Regions from separate parts of the Burkholderia sola genome, predicted to be linked through region 2. Evidence: predicted binding sites of a transcription regulator. Region 2 holds the regulator's gene; each other region holds the start of a gene.

Region 1 (6,413 bases), on a different replicon from region 2:
CACAGCGGAAACTGCAGGATCACCGCATCGGCCCACTTCAGCTTGTCCTGTTCGCGCGCGATGTCGTCGCGCTGCGTGCCCGCCTCGAACGCGCGCTTCGAATCGAGCGCCGGATCGAAGCGATCGTCGGGCGCGCGATCGGTCACGTCGTTCTCATCCAGCACCGCCTTCCAGTTCATCGCATACAGGTCGCTCACCTGCACCGCATGGCCGGCCGCTTCGAGATGCGCGACCGCGAAGTCGCGCAGCGCGCCGTTCAGCGAACGCGGTTCCGGATGGGCATACACGATCAGCACATTCATGTTCGTCACTCCGTGGATTGAATGACTGCAGGATGCCGCCTTCGACGGTATATTTGAAATGAATTCCTGATATTCCAGCTATAGCCATGAATAATCTCAGAAGGCTCGATCTGAACCTGCTCGTCACGCTGGACGTGCTGCTCGCCGAGCACAACGTCACACGCGCGGCCGAGAAGCTGAACATGTCGCAGCCGTCGGTCAGCGTGCAGTTGCAGAAACTGCGCGACGTATTCGGCGATCCGCTGCTGCTGCCGGGGCCGCGCGGGATGCGGCCGACCGCGCGCGCGGAAGCGCTGCGCGAGCCGTTGCGCGAAGCGCTCGAGGCCGTCGAGCGCGCCGTGATTCCGGCCACGCCGTTCGATCCCGCGACCGCGACGAACACGTGGCGCGTGGCCGCGACCGACTACGGCGAATCGACGATCGTGCTGCCCGCGCTGCGCACGCTGCGTTCGACCGCACCCGGCACGCGGCTGGCCGTCCTCGAGCTCGTGCCGCCGCGTATCGAGCAGGATACCGAACGAAATGGCATCGACCTGGCCTTCCACATGACCGAAGCGTCGCCGCCCAGCATGCGGCGCTTGCCGCTGTTCGTCGAGCGTTACGTGCTGATCGGCCGCGCCGACCACCCGAAGCTGAAGCGGCGCCCCACGCTCGCGCAATTCGGCACGCTCGAGCACGTGATCGTGTCGCCCGACGGCGGCGGCTTCTTCGGCGTGACGGACGAAGTACTCGCGAAGATGGGGGCCACACGGCGCGTCGTGCTGTCGGTGCCGCACTTCCTGTTCGTGATGTCGGCCGTCGCGAGCACCGATCTCGTCGCGATGCTGCCCGAGCGGCTGGTGCGCGACGTGCCCGCGCTGCGCGTGGTGGATGCGCCGGTCGAGGTGCCCGGCTATGAAATGTCGATGCTGTGGCACGAGCGCGTGCATCGCGATCCCGCGCATCGGTGGCTGCGGGAGACGATCGCGGCGGCGGTCTGACACGCCGGTCGCGACGCGGCTGACATTTACTGTCATCGGGGGCTTGAAAGTCCACCAATCACTGTATATATTTACAGTGTTTCTGCGTCATTTGACCCGAATTCCGTCATCCCGAGACGGTCTTTAGTGAGGCGACCATGTTCCAGTCATCCGCATTCGATCCCGAGCAACCCGGCTTCAATCCCGTCCACTTCGAGCGCGCAGCGCAGCGTGCGGTCGTCGATCTGCAGCGTGTCGTCGGCGGCCCCGCGCAGCGAGCGCTCGGCCTGCGACGCCGCACGCATCCGGCGGCAGTCCGCACGATGAGCTGGCAGGCGCTGCTGAACGTCGAAGAGCTGGCGTTCTCGAATCCCGGGTTCCTGAACCGCAACGATCCGACCGTCGTCGACGCGTTCATCCGGCTGCGCGACAGCCGGCTGGTCGCCGCGGACGTCGAGGACCCGGTCGACTGGCGCCGCGACGACGACGACCTGCCGGCCGTCTACCTGATCGTCAAGGCGATGCTCGAAGCGGAAGAGGAAGAACGGGCCGAGGCAGCCTGACGCTCGCTGGCCGATCGCCGCGGGCACGGCCTGCGGGGCTCGCGCCGCCACGTTGGGTGGTGGCGCGGTCGGCCCTGTGGCTCGTTATGATTTTGCGCCGCGAATCGGCGCATCCTGCGGCAAGCCGCGAACCGTCGCTTCAGCCGATCATCGCGACGCGACGACCGTCCGAACGACCATCGCAGCGCCCGCCGGTTACAACCGCGCCGCGAGCCGCGCCCCCTGATCGATCGCGCGCTTCGCGTCGAGTTCGGCGGCCAGTTCCGCGCCGCCGATCAGGTGCACCGAGCGACCGGCCGCCTGCAGCGGCGCGAGCAACGCGCGCTGCGGCTCCTGCCCCGTGCAGAGCACGATCGTATCGACTTCGATCAGTTCGTGATCGGTGCGCTGCTCGCCGTACGACACATGCAGCCCGCGCGCGTCGATCCGCTCGTAGTTCACGCCGCCGATCATCTTCACCTGCTTCATCTTCAGCGTCGCACGGTGAATCCAGCCGGTCGTCTTGCCGAGCCCCTTGCCGAGCGGCGCGGCCTTGCGCTGCAACAGCGTCACTTCCCGCGCCGGCGCCGACACCTGCGCACGCGTCACGCCGCCGCGCGTCGCGGCAGGGTCGGTCACGCCCCACTCGACCTTCCATTCGTCCAGATCGAGTGCCGGCGATTCACCGTCCTGCACCAGATACTCGGCGACATCGAAGCCGATCCCGCCCGCACCCACCACCGCGACCCGCCGCCCGACCGGCTGTTTGCCCGCGAGCACGTCGATATAGCTGAGCACGTTCGGCCCGTCCTGCCCCGGAATCTTCGGGTCGCGCGGCGCGACGCCGGTTGCGAGCACGATCTCGTCGTAGCCGCCCGCGATCAGGTCGCTCGCGTCGGCGCGACGGTTCAGGTGCAGCTTCACGCCGGTCAACTCGACCTGCCGGCCGAAGTAGCTCAACGCTTCGTGAAACTCCTCCTTGCCCGGAATCCGCTTCGCCATGTTGAACTGGCCGCCGATTTCCGCGGCGCCGTCGAACAGGTCGACCTGATGGCCGCGCTGCGCGAGCACGGTCGAGCACGCGAGGCCGGCCGGCCCCGCGCCGACCACCGCGATCCGCTTCGGCTGCGGTGCGGGCGTGTATTTCAGCTCCGTCTCGTGGCACGCGCGCGGATTCAGCAGGCACGACGCAATCTTGTTCTTGAACGCGTGATCGAGGCACGCCTGGTTGCAGCCGATGCAGGTGTTGATCTCGTCGGCCCGCCCCTGCGCGGCCTTGACGACGAACTCGGCATCCGCGAGCAGCGGGCGCGCCATCGACACCATGTCCGCGCAACCGTCCGCGAGAATCTGCTCGGCCACTTCGGGCCGGTTGATCCGGTTGGTCGTCACGAGCGGGATGCCGACCTCGCCCTTCATCTTCTTCGTCACCCACGCGAACGCGCCGCGCGGCACCGACGTCGCGATCGTCGGCACGCGCGCCTCGTGCCAGCCGATCCCCGTGTTGATGATCGTCGCGCCCGCGCGCTCGACCGCCTTCGCGAGCTGCACGGTTTCGCTCCAGTCGCTGCCGTCCGGAATCAGGTCGAGCATCGACAGCCGGTAGATCAGGATGAAGTCGCGGCCGACCGCTTCGCGCGTGCGCTCGATGATCTCGATCGGCAAGCGGATGCGGTTCTCGTACGACCCGCCCCACTGGTCGCTGCGCTTGTTGGTATGCATCGAGATGAACTGGTTGATCAGGTAGCCCTCGGAGCCCATGATCTCTACGCCGTCGTAACCGGCTTCGCGGGCGAGCGTCGCGCAGCGCACGAACGCACGGATCTGTCGCTCCACGCCGCGCGCGCTCAGCTCATGCGGCGCGAACGGCGAAATCGGCGACTTGATCTTCGACGGCGCGACCGCGAACGGGTGGTAACCGTACCGGCCCGTATGCAGGATCTGCAGCGCGATCTTGCCGTCCTCCGCATGCACGGCGCCCGTGATCTCGCGATGTCGGCGCGCGGCGGCCGACGTCATCAGCGTGCCGCCGAACGGCTTGGTCCAGCCGGCCACGTTCGGCGCGAAGCCGCCCGTCACGATCAGGCCGACCCCGCCGCGCGCTCGCTCGGCGAAATATTCGGCGAGGCGCGGCAGCGTCTTGCGGCTGTCCTCGAGGCCGGTGTGCATCGAGCCCATCAGCACGCGATTCTTCAGCGTCGTGAAACCGAGATCGAGCGGTGTGAGCAGATGGGGAAAGGGTGTCGTCATGATGATTCGGGCAAGAAGCGATGCCTGCCATCGTAGGCGTGCGCCGCCTTGAACGTGAGGGGGCAAACAGCCATAATGCTTGTCATTTCCGGCCAAATCGACATGACTTCCCCGTCTCGCAAGGATCGCCTCGGGCTGCGCCGGCCAACGATTCCGGTCGCCTATACGCGCCTGCTGCTGCAGGCGCTGGCCGCTCGCGGCGTCGATCTCGCCGCCGTGCGCGCCGGCACCGGCCTGCGCGACGCGGTGCTGGCCGAACCGGACGCGCGCGTCGCGCCGTCGCAATGGGGGCGGCTCGTGCTCAACGCGATCGAAATCGGCGGCGATCCGGGCATCGGGCTCGCGTTCGGGCTGCTGCTGAAACCGACCGTGCACGGCTTTCTCGGCTACGCGACGCTGACCGCGCGGGACATCCGCGACGCGCTGTTCGTCACGCAGCGCTACTTCCGGATGCGCAATCGCCAGTACCGGCTGACCTATGCGGAAGACGAGCGTGGCGCGACGCTCGAACTGCACGGCGTGCAGGCAAACCCCGTGCTGCAGCATCACGTGATGTTCGAATTCGTGCTGACGGGGCTCGCGCAGAACATCTCGCAATGGTCCGGGCGCACGTCACCGCCGATCAGGCTGCAATTCGCGTGGCCGGAGCCCGCGTATTTCGCGCGCTATCGCGACCAGTTGCCGCCGGTGGCATTCGGCTGCGCGGCCAATGCGCTGTGGATTGCGCCCGACGTGCTCGACTGGCCGCTGCCGCTCGCCGATGAAGTCGCGCACCGGCAAGCGCTCGTGCAGGTGGAACGCGAATACGCGCAGGTGCGGCAGGAGGAAGGCGATCTGGTCGAGCGCGTTCGCGCGGAACTGGCGCGCGCCGCCGGCGATTATCCGGGGCCGGATACGCTCGCCGATGCGCTGCTCGTGTCGACGCGCACGCTGCGGCGCCGGCTGGAGGAAGCCGGGTCGAGCTATCGGCAATTGCTCGACGAAGCGCGGTTTCGTGATGCGAAGCAGTTGCTCGCCGCGTCGGATCTCGACCTGAAAACGATCGCCGAGCGGCTGCAATTCACCGACCCGGCGAATTTCACGCGCGCGTTCCGGCGCTGGGCCGGGCAGACGCCGAGCGCGTTTCGGGAAGCGGCTGCGGGGGCGGGACGCGAATGACGTGCGCGACGTATCAGCGCCCGATATAAACCCGCGCGCCGCCGTCCCCCTCGCCCGCGTCAATCCGCACGTCACCCGTTGCGGCGACGATCGCGTCGTACACGTCATCGCTCACGCACACCACCGGCACCGCGATCGCATACAGCTCCGCTGCCACGATCGCGCCGATCGAGATGATCAGGTCGCGCTCCTTCAGCACGATCCCGACCGGCCCGGTGCCGTTGCGCACCGCTTCCGCGAGCACGCTGCTGCTCGAACTCGATCCCTTCGCGTGCGGCATCACCATCACCTTGCCGGCGAGGCTCGCGCCGGCCTGCGGATGCCCGCGATCGACGATCCTGCCCGCGCCCGAGTCGTAGCCGCCCCAGAAGCTGAGCGGCTTCTCGAGCACGAAAGGCCGCGCACACGCGCTGCCCGGCACGAGCGTGTCGCCCGTCAAGAATGTGTCCGTCGCTTCAGTCATCGAATCGCACCTTGCCTTCGTACGCGGACCGCACGCATTCGCGCATGCTGCCGTACGCGACCGTCACGCCGATGTTCGCGGGCGCATACGACGCCCATTTCCCCGAGTTGGTCATCACCAGCCCCGACAACCGCTTCATCACCGGCGTGATGTACGTGCAGGTATCGACGACGATCTGCACGCCGCGCGCGGCGAATTTCTCCGCGAGGCCGACTTGCTCCAGCTCCCACAGAATGAAGCGGCTCGTGTTCACGTAGAAATCGCAGGCCGGCTTGCCGTCGAACGCGTCGAGCAACGTGTCGAGCGTGCGGAATTCGGCCAGCGAGAAATGCGGTGTACCGAGCGCGACCGCGACCAGCGCGTCGCCGGCCGCGCCGTGATTCAGCGTGCGGCGAATCTCGTCGAGATCGGCCATCGTGATGTCGATCGTGCGAAGCGCTGCGCGCCCGTGCAACGCGGCGTCGAGCGTCGGCGCCTCGGGCGTCACGCCGACCGCATGGAACAGCGCGACGGCCCCGCTCGACGCGGCGGCCGCGCCGAGCGCCTTGAGTTCGTCCTCGGTGGTGTCGGCCGGCAGCCCGACGATCGCCGGCACGACCGCGCCCGCGATCTTGCCGACCGCCAGACCGAGCGCGGCGAAATAGATGTCGCGCGACGGCAGGCCGGTGAAATCCGGCGCGTTGAACACGATTCGCGCGGCGCGGTTCGCGTCGACATGCAGCCCCGCATACGGCGCGCG
Region 2 (6,413 bases):
TGGTGATCAGGATCGTCTTGCCGCGCGCGAGCAGCGAGCGCAGCCGCTCCCACATCAGGTGGCGCGCCTGCGGATCGAGGCCCGTCGTCGGCTCGTCGAGCACCAGCACGTCGGGATCGTTGACGAGCGCGCGGGCGAGCGTGAGGCGGCGTTTCATGCCGCCCGACAGTTCGCCGACTTTTGCATCGGCCTTGTTTTCCAGCTTCGCGAATTCGAGCAGCGGCGGCACGAGCGCGCGTGCGGCCTGCGCGGACATCCCGAAATAGCGGCTGAACACGAGCAGGTTTTCACGGACGGTGAAGTCGGGGTCGAGGTTGTCGAACTGCGGGACGACCCCGACTCGCCGCCGTGCATGTCGCGCACGCGATGGAACCGGTTCGCCGCACAGCGCGATCGTGCCTGCGTCGGGATGCGCGAGGCCGAGCAGCATCTTCAGCGTCGTGGTCTTGCCGGCGCCATTCGGCCCGAGCAGACCATAGCATTCGCCGGCCTTCACGTTGAAGGACAGGCCATTGACGACGAGCTTGTCGCCATAGCGCTTTTCGACGTTGCGGAAATCGATTGGTGCGACGGACATGGGCGTGTTGTCGTTGTAAGCGGGTGCGTTCCGCCGCCCGGCCCGCGGCCCGTGTGCGAACGGATCGCGCGAAGGCGTGTCACATGGGCATGGCCGAAGCATACGACGCCGGCGCGAGCTGGCCCGCCGGACGTGGAACGGGGCCATTCTAGTGCATCGCTGCATCGCTTGAGGGCATGCGCGCACGGTGCGAGGCAAGCACGCACCGATCGTGCACTGCATCATCGCGCACGCGCCGAGCGGGGCGAATCAGCGTTTTCCATCCCTTGCGTCCTGAATTGCGGCGCACCATGATGAATGCGTAGGCTCGTTGTCGCGATAGGGAGGCTTCATGGCTAGCTACAACAAGATTTTGCTGTGTTACGACGGCACGCTCGAAGGGCGCAAGGCGCTGCGTTACGGCGCCAATCTCGCAATGGACCTGAAGGCCGAAACGCACTTGCTGTCGGTCGTGGACATGCGTTCGAGCATCGCGCAAAGCGCGGGTTTGCTGACCGACGTCGCATGCGGCCGCTTCGAGGAAACCGCGCGCGAAATCCTGCAGGAAGGCGTGAACTGGCTGCGCGAGCGCGGCGTCCAGGCCGAAGGCCATTTCGCATTCGGTTATCCGATCGACGAAATCGCGAATCTCGCGTCGGAGCTGAAGGTCGACCTCGTCGTCGTCGGCCACCGGTGCCGCAGCGGATTGTCGAGATGGTGGATGGGGTCGGGCAATACGCAACTGCTCGATCGCGTGAACTGCAGCATTCTGGTCGCGTGCTCGTCGGCGGAAGAGCAGAAGGCCGAAATCGCGCGCGAACGTGAAGCGGCCACGGCGAGCAGCCAATGACCTAAAGGCTGGATGACCCTGACAGCCCGACCGGCGATGCGGGCCGGTCAGGCGTCGCGCTGCATTGGCAGCGCGCGCACCGAGCGCGGCCTGTTATGCGTGCAGGTCGATTCCGGACAATTTCCACGAGAACAGCCCGAAGCGGTGGAAGATCGCCGCATAGCGCGTGCCGTCGGCGCTGCGCTGATATGTGACGACGAATTCATCGATATTCCGGTAGCCCGCGCTGGTTTGCTGCTGGCGCGGCGCTTGCGTTGCTTCGCTCGGGCTGGCAGGTGCGGCGGGCGCAGGTGCCGGCGACGATGCGGCCGAAGCGGCCGCGTTGCCGCCCGGTACCGCAGCACTTGCCGGCGCCGGATTGACGGGCGGTGCGGCAGGCGGGTTGCCGGACGCATTGCCTGCTGGCGGCTGATTCGACCACTCGGGCGGGCGCTCGCCGGGATTGCCGCGCGGCGGCAATCCGCTCATCAACGCGGCGACGCCTTCCGGGGTCGCGTACGCATCGACCAGCGGGCCGATCAGCGCCGACCCGATCAGCGCGCCAATCACCGCTAACGGATTGTTCTTCTTCACGGCGTCGATCCGGCGCATCAACTCTTCCGTGACCTGCTGCTTCAGGCTGATGCGCAGCGACGGAAAATCGACATACTCGCTGATCGCCTGCGCATCGCGCGCATCGATCGCCGATTTCAGGCGACCGAGCGCGACATACGGTGACGCGTACGCATAGCCGAGCGCCGCAATGAGGGCGACGACCAGCGCGACGATCAGCAGCGGCTTGATTCGCCAAGCGCGGCGCGACGATTCAGTCACGTTGCCTCCGGTGCGGGAAGGTTCCGCAATCAGAGACCGCCCGGCGTGGCCGATCGTTCCTCCGCGATGCAGCGATCGATCATCCGGCACACGGCATCGATCGTGCCCACCATGATCAGGCGCGAGCGGCCGTGATAGACGCGCACCGGCGCGCGGCGCGCGGGTTCCGCATGATTCAGACCGGCGTTCAGCGACACCCGCGCGAACGCGGGGAGCGCTGACGGCAGCAGGGACGCCTGCCGTTCGACTGCGATTTCTTCTTGCACAGGCGCAGCCGCGGACAGCGGTGCGCAGGGCGTGCGGCCGCGCAGATGACGCAGGCGACCGAATTGACGGAAAGGCAGCAGGCGGGAAAGGCGTTCCATGATGTTCTCCTAGCGAGACGGAATGTCAGAGTTCGCCCGAGCGGATCAGCCCGACGGCGATGCCTTCCAGCGCGAAATCCGCGCTGCCGGCCTTGACGAAGATGTTTTCGTAATCCGGGTTCTCCGCGATCAGCTCGAGGCCGCCAGGCCGGCGCATCAGGCGCTTGACCGTGACGTCGTCGCCCAGACGCGCGACGATGATCTGGCCGTCCTTCGCTTCCGTGCGCTTCTGCACGGCGAGGAGGTCGCCGTCGAGAATGCCGGCGTCGCGCATCGACAGGCCGCGCACCTTCAGCAGATAGTCGGGCTTGCTGGTGAACAGCGCGGGATCGCACGCGTAGTGCTGCGAGATGTGCTCCTGCGCGAGGATCGGGCTACCGGCCGCGACGCGGCCGACGAGCGGCAGCGACAGTTGCATCAGGCCGGCGTGCGGCAGCGTGAACTGATGTGGGGCGTCGTCGAGGCCGAGCAGCCGGATGCCGCGCGACGCGCCGGCCGCCAGCTCGATCACGCCCTTGCGCGCCAGCGCGCGCAGGTGCTCCTCGGCGGCATTCGGCGAACTGAAGCCCAGCTCGGCCGCGATCTCGGCACGGGTGGGCGGGAATCCGGAGCGCTCGATCGCGCGACGGATCAAGTCGAACACTTGCTGCTGACGGGCGGTGAGTTTGGTCATGGCTGAACTGTATGGATAGACAGTGAGCTGTATTTTTATACAGTACTTGGGGAATTTCAAGTGTTACTTGAGGTTCGACGCGATCGCGCCGGTTCCGGCGTGATTTCGCGACGTCCTGACGCCGGTTTGTCCGCCGCAACCGTCCATCCCGTCTGCGTTAGCACTTTTGAGTATTAAAAAATAAGGAACGATTATTTTTAATCATGTAACCCGTTCGATAGACTGGCCCGACATCGCAATACCGACAACACTGGAGAACCAAGGATGGCGAAGCGCAATACGGGGCTGGTGGGCGGAGTGGGTCGCCTGATCGCAACACTCGCGCTGGGCGCGGCGGCGGCGCTGGGCGTCGCGACGCATGCGCAGGCCGATACGACCTTCCTGAACGTGTCGTACGACCCGACGCGCGAGCTGTATCAGGATTTCAACCAGGCGTTCGGCAAGGAGTGGAAGGCGAAGACGGGCGAAACGGTCAACTTCAAGCAGTCGCACGGCGGTTCGGGCGCGCAGGCGCGCTCGGTGCTCGACGGGCTGCAGGCCGACGTCGTCACGCTGGCGCTCGCGTACGACATCGACGCGCTCGCGAACAAGGGGCTGGTGAACAAGGATTGGCAGAAGCGCCTGCCCGACAACGCGTCGCCGTACACGTCGACGATCGTGTTCCTCGTGCGCAAGGGCAATCCGAAGGGGATCAAGGACTGGGACGACCTGACCAAGCCGGGCATCTCGATCGTCACGCCGAACCCGAAGACCTCGGGCGGCGCGCGCTGGAACTACCTGGCCGCATGGGCGTACGCCCAGCACAAGCCGGGCGGCAACGAGCAGACCGCGAAGGAATTCGTCTCGAAGCTCTACAAGAACGCAGGCGTGCTCGATTCGGGCGCGCGGGGCGCGACGACGAGCTTCGTGCAGCGCGGGATCGGCGACGTGCTGATCGCATGGGAAAACGAGGCATTCCTGTCGGTCAAGGAATTCGGCACCGACAAGTTCGAGATCGTCGTGCCGTCGGTGAGCATCCTGGCCGAGCCGCCCGTCGCGGTGGTCGACAAGGTGGTCGACAAGAAGGGCACGCGCAAGCTGGCCGAGGCATACCTGAATTTTCTGTACAGCCCGCAAGGCCAGGAAATCGCGGCGCGCAACTACTACCGGCCGCGTTCGAAGAACGTACCGGCGGAGCTGACCAAGCAGTTCCCGAAGCTGAAGCTGTACACGGTCGACGACACGTTCGGCGGCTGGACCAATGCGCAGAAGACGCATTTCGCGGACGGCGGCGTGTTCGATTCGATCTACAAGCCGCAGTAACGCACGCAGTCACACCATAACGACAAGCGGCGCGCCACGACAGCGCGCCGCGTCCCCGACGGCTCGCCGGCGCGATTCACTGCGCCGGCGTTTGCGTCGGACCCGTGAGCAGCATCGACCCAGCAAGAGCATCCGATGACGACGTACACCTTTCGCAAGCCGAGCGCGCTGCCCGGTTTCGGCGTGACACTCGGCATCACGGTGGCCTATTTGAGCCTCGTGGTGCTGATTCCGCTCGCCGCCACGTTCCTGAAGACCGCAACGCTGTCGTGGGACCAGTTCGTCACCGCCGTCACGTCGCCGCGCGTGCTCGCGTCGTACCGGCTGACGTTCTCGGCCGCGCTCGGCGGCGCGCTGATCAACGCCGTGTTCGGCTTCCTCGTCGCATGGGTGCTGGTGCGCTACACGTTCCCGTTCAAGCGCCTCGTCGACGCGGTCGTCGACCTGCCGTTCGCGCTGCCGACGTCGGTGGCCGGCATCTCGCTCGCGGCCGTCTACGCGACCAACGGCTGGGTCGGCCAGTATCTGGCGCCGCTCGGCATCAAGATCGCGTTCACGCCGGCCGGCGTGCTGGTCGCGCTGACCTTCATCGGGCTGCCGTTCGTCGTGCGCACCGTGCAGCCGGTGCTCGAGGATTTCGAGCGCGAGCAGGAAGAAGCCGCCGCGTGCCTCGGCGCGTCGCGCTGGCTGACGTTCCGCCGCGTCGTGCTGCCGGCCGTGCTGCCGGCGCTGCTCACCGGTTTCGCGCTGTCGTTCGCGCGCGCGCTCGGCGAATACGGGTCGGTGATCTTCATCGCCGGCAACGTGCCGATGAAATCCGAGATCACGTCGCTGCTGATCATCACGAAGCTCGAGCAGTACGACTACGCGGGCGCGACCGCGCTGGCGGTCGTGATGCTGGTCGTGTCGTTCCTGATGCTGCTGCTGATCAACACGCTGCAGTGGTATCTCCAGCGTCGTACGAGCAAGGGGGCGAGCGGCCCGGCGCCCGCCACCGTCACCGCTGCTGCTGCCGCCGCAGGAGGCCAGCAATGAGCCAGGAGGCCACCGTCGTGCTGAAAACCCCGTCGCCGGCCGCGCGTGCCGCGAAGCGGCTCGACCCGGTCAGCGAGTCGCGCGTCGTGCGCTGGCTGCTCACCGGCATCGCGCTGGCGTTCCTCGCGTTCTTCCTCGTCGTGCCGCTCGCCGCGGTGTTCGTCGAGGCGTTGCGCAAGGGCGTCGGCTTCTATCTCGAATCGCTCGCCGATTCCGATGCGTGGTCGGCGATCAAGCTGACGCTGACCGTCGCCGTGATCGCGGTGCCGCTGAACCTCGTGTTCGGCGTGTGCGCATCGTGGGCGATCGCGAAATTCGAATTCCGCGGCAAGGCGCTGCTGACGACGCTGATCGACCTGCCGTTCTCGGTGTCGCCGGTGATCTCGGGCCTCGTGTACGTGCTGCTGTTCGGCGCGCAGGGCTGGTTCGGGCCGTGGCTGCAGGATCACGACGTGCAGATCATCTTCGCGGTGCCGGGCATCGTGCTCGCGACGATCTTCGTCACGTTCCCGTTCGTCGCGCGCGAGCTGATTCCGCTGATGCAGGCGCAAGGCACCGACGAGGAAGAAGCCGCGCGCGTGCTCGGCGCGTCGGGCTGGCAGATCTTCCGGCGCGTGACGCTGCCGAACGTGAGGTGGGGCCTGCTGTACGGCGTGATCCTGTGCAATGCGCGCGCGATGGGCGAGTTCGGCGCGGTGTCGGTCGTGTCCGGCCACATTCGCGGCGTGACCGACACGATGCCGCTGCACGTAGAGATCCTGTACAACGAATACAACTTCGCGGCGGCGTTCGCGGTGGCGTCGGTGCTGGCGCTGCTCG
Region 3 (6,413 bases), 1.5 Mb from region 2:
AATCGCGAAGCAGTCGGGCATGCCGCGCAGATGGGCGAATTTCTCAGGCGGCCTCGACAACATTCGCGACGTCAGCCGGTAAGTTCCCTTCGGCGACTCCATCCGCCGCCACGAAATCAACTCGGACAGGTTGCCGTACCCTTCGCGGTTCTGCGCGAGCAACACGAGCCCGAACGCACCGGGGCCCGGATCCTGGCCGGGCGCGACTTCATCCGGCGTGACGTCGAAATACGAACCGATGACAAGCGGCAGCCCTTTCGCCTTCGCGGCGACATGCATGCGCGGCGCGCCGGCGAGCGAGCATTCGTCGGTGATCGCGATCCCGCGATAGCCGAGTTCCGCCGCACGCTCGACCAGTTCGTCCGCATGCGACGCGCCATGCAGGAACGAAAAGTTCGAGCGGCAGAACAACTCCGCGTAATCGGGCAGCAAACTGAATTCCGCAGCCATCTCCGCTCACCCGAACAAACCGTGCAGGAACCAGCGCGGGGCAGCCTGACTGCTCGTCCGCTCCATGAATACCCAGTAGCACGCGCCCTCTTCGTCCTGCGCGACGTGGTAATCGCGTGCGATCAACTGTCCGTCGAACCACCCGGCCTCGATCCGCTCGGCCGACGACATCATCCGGAGTGGCGTATGAAATACCGGCCGCTCGCCGCGCATCAGAAGCGGCAGCGGTTCGGCGAGCAGCCACGCGGGACGCGGCGGCGCGGCGGGCGGACCGGCAACAGGCTTGCCCGCTTGCGCATCGAGCGGCAACCAGCGGTTCGCGACCTCGGGACGATGATCGGCGACAGGCGCCGCGCGCAATACGTTGTCCGTGCCGAGCCGCGCGACCAGCAGCTCGAGCAACCGCTCGCGGGTTTCCCGCGTACCGCCCGGCTCGGGAAAAAGATCGTCGGCCGGCGGCGCGACCGGTTCGACGCGCGTGGCCTTCAGCCGCACCGCGATCACCGCGGCCGGCAGCTCGACGCGCGCGAGCCGCTCACCGAGCAGCCGCATGAAATGCGCTTCGTCGCGCACGGGCGCCGCGAACGCGAGTTCGAGCGGGGTCGGCGGCACGGCCTGGCGGCCGCGCTCGTGCTCGAGCTCGAACGTCATCGCGGCCAGCGACAGTTGCCGCGCGGCCAGCCAGCCGCACAGCTGCACGACGAGCCGCCGTGCGGCGAACAGCACGGCTTCCGCGTAGTCGACGCGCTCCGGCAATTCGAGCCGCACGTCGAACACGGGCGGCACCGCCATCCACGCGAGCGGCTCGACCGCTTCGCCGTACGCCCGATCGAGCGCGGCCAGCAGCGCGGGACCGCAACGCCGCTGCAGCCCCGCGCGCGGCAGGCGGCGCAGATCGGCAAGCGTGCGACAGCCGAGGCCGTCGAACCAGCCCGCATACGGACGCGCGTCGGGCAGCAGCACGCAGGGCAGCCGGTCGAGCGTGCGGACGAGCGACGCGTGACGCGCGACGCGGCGCCGCATGCGCGAGCGCGCCGACGTGCGCGCGAGCAGCCACGCGCCGCGCCCGGTCGGCGCGGCGGACAGGCGCGCCGCATAGCCGAGCGCCGCGAGCGTCGCGCGCACCTGGCGGCACAGCGACGGCAGCCCGCCGAACAGGCGCAGGCTCGGGCCGACGTCGACGATCAGCGTGGCTTCGTCGTCGAGCGCGACGCACGGCGAGAAGCGCAGCAGCGCGAGCGCGACCGCGCGCAGCGCATCGGCTTCGCGGGCGGGATCGCGTTCGACGAGCTGCGTCGCGGGCGCGAGCGTCAGCACGCCGCCGCGCTTCATGCCCGCGCGCACGCCCTGTCGGCGCGCGGCCGCATCGGCGATCAGCACGACACCCTGCTCGAGCACCGCGCAGCCTGCGTCGCCGGCCTCGCCGGCCGCTGCGTCAGACGGCGGCGGGGCGCACACGTCGAGCGGCAGGCGCGGCAGATGGATGCCGAGCAAGACGCGCATAGCGGCTCTCCACGATGGGCGACGGCAAATCGAGCACGAGCGGCTCGCTGCGCGCGGGCCCGCGACGCTTGACGATGTCGAGCGACACGCCGCCCGGCACCGGATGCAGCGCGACGCGCAGCACGGCCGGCGACGGCTGCCGCGCGGCCGACAGCGGGCGCAGCATCACGAACAGCGTGTCGCCGGTGCGCGCGGCCGCGAGATGCAGGCGCCGCAGCGCATCGGGCCGCGCGTCCTGCCAGAGCAGCAGCGCGCCGCAACAGCCGGTCTTGAGCGCCTGCTCGGCGGCCCACAGCGCATCGGTGCGGCTACCGGCGCGCAACCACAGCAGCGCGTCGGCCGGCACGCCGAGGCTGGCGAGCGCGGTGGCATGCGGCGACTGCGGCGGCGCGACGAGCGCGAGCGGCCGCCGCGCGCTGACGGCGCGGGCGAGCGCGGGTGCGAGCAGCCGCATCTCGCCGCAGCCCGGCTGCGCGGCCAGCAGTTCGACGAGGCCGCCGACCGGCCAGCCGCCGCCCGGCAGCTCGGCCGACAGCGGCGCGAAGCCGGTCTCGATCGTGCGCGGACCGCCGCGCGCGAGCTGCGAGCCGCGCCACAGCGACGGATGAAGGGACTCGGGAGAAATGGAGGATGCGAGCATGATGCCACCCACAACTGTATGGATATACAGTATATGGCAATGCGTCCGCGCCGCACAGCAGCGGTGTAAAACCGGTTTTCGTCGGAAGAAATCGGGGAGAAGCCGGCGCGCCCGTCATGCCACGGCGCGCCGGCCCGCAACGCGTCAGCCGCGTCGACCACTTTACGTTATGCTGTCCGCCGACCCGACCCACACCATCGGAGGGGACTTGAAACGAACGATTCGTGCGATCGCATGGGTGGCCGTCGCGCTGGCGCTGCCGGGAGCAGCCTTCGCGCTGACCGACGGCAGCGCGCAATACGACGACTGCATGCTCAATGCGCTGCGCGAGAGCCGCAATGGCGCCGCCGCGCAGCTGATCCAGCGCTCATGCGATGCGCTGTACCGCAACAACGCGATGCTGCTGCCGCGCGAACGGCGCTTTCACGAGTGCGTGGTGCAGTCGCTGCCGGGCGTGCGCGACAACTATGCGATCCAGCAGATCATGTCGATCTGCTCGCGGCGTGGGGAGATGTGAGCGCGCGCTGAACGCCACGCTGTCGGCCCTCCTTTACGCGCACCGATATGAAAAAGGGGCTGCGCGATGTTTGCAGCAACGCCGGACAGCGCCCCCCGTCAGGTCGTAGACAAACTCGGTGAGCGGTCAGTCGTAGAGCCAGCGCCCCGCTTTTGCCGATGCGATCAGCATTCGAACATTCAGATCCGGAACACGATGGATCACTTTTTTCTTAAACGGATTGATCAAGTCAAGAAACGAAGAATCGTCTTCCGGATAATATTTTTTAATATCGAACCCACTTATATCAACATTAAATTTCGCCGAATACTCCCGCATCAGATCCTCGACCTCACAATCATCAAAACGCAAGTCCAGATCCAAATCGGTACTTTCCGTTATCTCATCGGCCATGAATGATATAGAGAATCCGGACTTTTTCCTTACAAACTCAATCACCCTTTTTTCAAGATCTACCATAACCTATCCCCCTCCCTTGCAACTCTATTGTAGTGAGCCACCGTCTTGCCGGCAATAATAGAAATATCCCTTGCAAGAATCACCCAACCAAGCACGGGGATCGTTCTTCCTACGAAGGTTCCGATGTTTCTAACCAGCCTGATTTTCAAATTTCGCACCGGTCCGCCTACCAGTGTTGGCAATTTCCAACCAAACGGGAATTGAGCCTTTTGAAAAACCCTTCTTGAGTATTTGCTTGCAAGCGAAGTCCCCTGTATCGCGTCGATCGGCTTTGCCCTGGTCGGCAAATTACTTCTACCCAGCAAGATCATACCAACCGACACGGCATCATCGACGCCCAACTGATTCATCGTTTCGTCAACCATGATCCAGAAGAACAATTCTCCCGCAGTCAGATTGACCATCCCATAGTAATGGTAAGCCGCACTCAATTTCTCGACAGCACTCATTCAGCGTCCTCGTTCGTAATTTTTAAAAATGTTTTTTAGTCTAACGAAGACGTACGGTTACCGTGCCGACAAGCCCGGCCGATCTGTTGACCGATCGCACCGCAACGACGGTGGAATCTCACGCGGAATAAATCGTCATTCTGCTCGACGCGAGCAATGACGGGCGCAACGGGACGCCGGAGAGAGAAAGTGCATAGCGATTCCGAATTCGAGCGGTCTCGCACATGTTTCATACCAACGTGTCGAACCGTTACCAAACGGCTTTATCCATGAACGTCAATGCAATTGCGGCGTGTAATCTTCACGCTACTCCTGCATCTCGAAAGCATTCCGCTCGCACACGAAAAAAAGGCCTGCACACGTGCAGGCCTTCGTTCGATCAACCGATCGCGCTCAGAACGACGCGACCATCGAGCCCTTGAACTGCTTCTTGATGAATTCCTTCACTTCCGTCGACTGGTACGCCTTCACCAGCTTCTTCACCCACGGCTGATCCTTGTCCTTCGCACGCACGGCGATCAGGTTCGCGTACGGGCTCGTCAGCGCTTCGAGCGCGATCGCGTCCTTGGTCGGCTGCAGGTTCGCGGCCAGCGCGTAGTTCGTGTTGATCACGGCCGCGTCGACGTCCGACAGCACGCGCGGCAGTTGCGCGGCGTCGAGTTCGGAGATCTTCAGCTTCTTCGGGTTCTCGGCGATGTCGAGCACCGTCGCGTTGTTGCCGCCCGTGCCGGCGCCGGCCTTCAGCTTGATCACGCCTTGCGTCTGCAACAGCAGCAGCGCACGGTTCTCGTTCGACGGATCGTTCGGCACCGCGAGCTTCGCGCCCTGCGGCAGATCCTTCAGCGACTTGAACTTCTTCGAATACACGCCGATCGGCGAAATGTAGGTCAGACCCGCGCTGACGATCTTGTAGCCGCGCTGCTTCACCTGGCTGTCGAGGTAGGGCTGATGCTGGAAGCTGTTCGCGTCGAGGTCGCCCGAATCGAGCGCCGCGTTCGGCTGCACGTAGTCGTTGAACTCGATGACCTTCACGTTCAGGCCTTCCTTCTCCTTCGCGACCTTCTGCACGACTTGCCACACTTGCGCATCCGGGCCGGCGACCGTACCGACCTTGATCACCTTGTCTTCGGCATGCGCGCCTGCCGACAGCGTCAGCGCGGCGCCGGTGGCCAGCACGGAAAATACCTTCAGGAGACTGCGACGCTTCATCTGTTTCTCGCTTTCTTGCTTACTTGAAATGGGGCGCGATACGGGTATGCCCGGACTCGCAGGAAGGGGCAAATGGTGTCACAGGATCGGCGGGAAGTGAAATACATCCCGCTCATATGGGTATGCACCAGCGCAGTGCCGGCGGCCGATGCCCGATTCGGCCGTTAGTTGCACTTTTTCGTCGATGCATCGGCTCATCAGCCCATCGGCCGACACCCGTCACGCCGCCACCACCTCGTCAACCGCCTCCGCGCCGCCGAATGCCGGTTCGGCCGCCCTGCCGCCGGCCTCGCGCGCCGACGGGCCGCCGGTATTGCCGACCCGGAACGAACCGACCGCATCGCGCAGCCGCGCGGCCTGTTCCTGCAGCGACGCGGCCGCCGCCGCCGCTTCCTCGACCAGCGCCGCGTTCTGCTGCGTCACCTGGTCCATCTGCGTGACGGCGCGCCCGACCTGCGTGATGCCGCTCGCCTGCTCCTCGGACGCGGCCGCGATCTCGCCCATGATGTCGGTCACGCGCGCGACCGCCTGCAGGATCTCGCCCATCGTCGTGCCGGCCTGGCCGACCAGCGTCGAGCCGTTGCGCACGCGCTCGACCGAATCGACGATCAGCGCGCGGATCTCCTTCGCGGCCGTCGCGCTGCGCTGCGCGAGCGAACGCACCTCGCCCGCGACCACCGCGAAGCCGCGGCCCTGCTCGCCCGCGCGCGCGGCCTCGACTGCCGCGTTCAGCGCGAGGATGTTGGTCTGGAACGCGATGCCCTCGATCACGCCGATGATGTCGGCGATCTTGCGCGAGCTGTCGTCGATCTCGCCCATCGTGCCGATCACGCGGTTCACGACGTCGCTGCCGGTGCGCGCGATGTCCGACGCGTTGTTCGCGAGCCCGCTCGCCTGCCGCGCGTTGTCCGCGTTCTGCTTCACCGTCGCGGTCAGTTGCTCCATGCTCGCGGCCGTTTCCTCGAGCGATGCGGCCTGCTCCTCGGTGCGCTGCGACAGGTCGTCGTTGCCGGCCGAGATCTGGCGGCTCGCCGACGCGATCGCTTCGGCCGACTGGCGAATCCCGCCGATCGTCGCCTGCAGCCGCGCCTGCATGTCGTGCATCGCGGCCATCATGCTCGTGCGGTCGCCGGCGCGCACCGGCACCGGCTGCGTGAGGTCGCCCTGCGCGATGCGCGTCGCGAGC

What was found. Region 2 encodes LexA, which represses DNA repair genes until DNA is damaged. Its sites were predicted from a motif close to ACTGTATNNNNATACAGT; they were not measured.
Region 1: a site for LexA is predicted at 1,343-1,360, ahead of KR541_RS17340 (DUF2471 family protein). Genes of this name have one in related genera too.
Region 3: a site for LexA is predicted at 2,607-2,624, ahead of imuA (translesion DNA synthesis-associated protein ImuA). Genes of this name have one in related genera too.

The regions. Positions count from the first base shown of each region.
Region 1 is NZ_FR989676.1:185,446-191,858, forward strand. Features, by position in the region: gene KR541_RS17330 (NAD(P)H-dependent oxidoreductase) at 1-302, opposite strand, end outside; gene KR541_RS17335 (LysR family transcriptional regulator) at 389-1,282, shown strand; gene KR541_RS17340 (DUF2471 family protein) at 1,420-1,824, shown strand; gene KR541_RS17345 (NADPH-dependent 2,4-dienoyl-CoA reductase) at 2,020-4,053, opposite strand; gene KR541_RS17350 (AraC family transcriptional regulator) at 4,129-5,211, shown strand; gene KR541_RS17355 (aconitase X swivel domain-containing protein) at 5,225-5,674, opposite strand; gene KR541_RS17360 (aconitase X) at 5,667-6,413, opposite strand, start outside.
Region 2 is NZ_FR989675.1:1,729,665-1,736,077, forward strand. Features, by position in the region: gene nodI (nodulation factor ABC transporter ATP-binding protein NodI) at 1-577, opposite strand, end outside; gene KR541_RS08025 (universal stress protein) at 909-1,406, shown strand; gene KR541_RS08030 (DUF2939 domain-containing protein) at 1,500-2,219, opposite strand; gene KR541_RS08035 (hypothetical protein) at 2,249-2,584, opposite strand; gene lexA (transcriptional repressor LexA) at 2,610-3,257, opposite strand; gene KR541_RS08045 (sulfate ABC transporter substrate-binding protein) at 3,522-4,559, shown strand; gene cysT (sulfate ABC transporter permease subunit CysT) at 4,695-5,594, shown strand; gene cysW (sulfate ABC transporter permease subunit CysW) at 5,591-6,413, shown strand, end outside.
Region 3 is NZ_FR989675.1:3,187,601-3,194,013, forward strand. Features, by position in the region: gene KR541_RS14705 (error-prone DNA polymerase) at 1-450, opposite strand, end outside; gene KR541_RS14710 (Y-family DNA polymerase) at 457-1,953, opposite strand; gene imuA (translesion DNA synthesis-associated protein ImuA) at 1,886-2,593, opposite strand; gene KR541_RS14720 (VF_A0006 family four-cysteine protein) at 2,802-3,110, shown strand; gene KR541_RS14725 (DUF1493 family protein) at 3,237-3,569, opposite strand; gene KR541_RS14730 (STM2901 family protein) at 3,563-4,018, opposite strand; gene KR541_RS14735 (MetQ/NlpA family ABC transporter substrate-binding protein) at 4,412-5,227, opposite strand; gene KR541_RS14740 (methyl-accepting chemotaxis protein) at 5,447-6,413, opposite strand, start outside.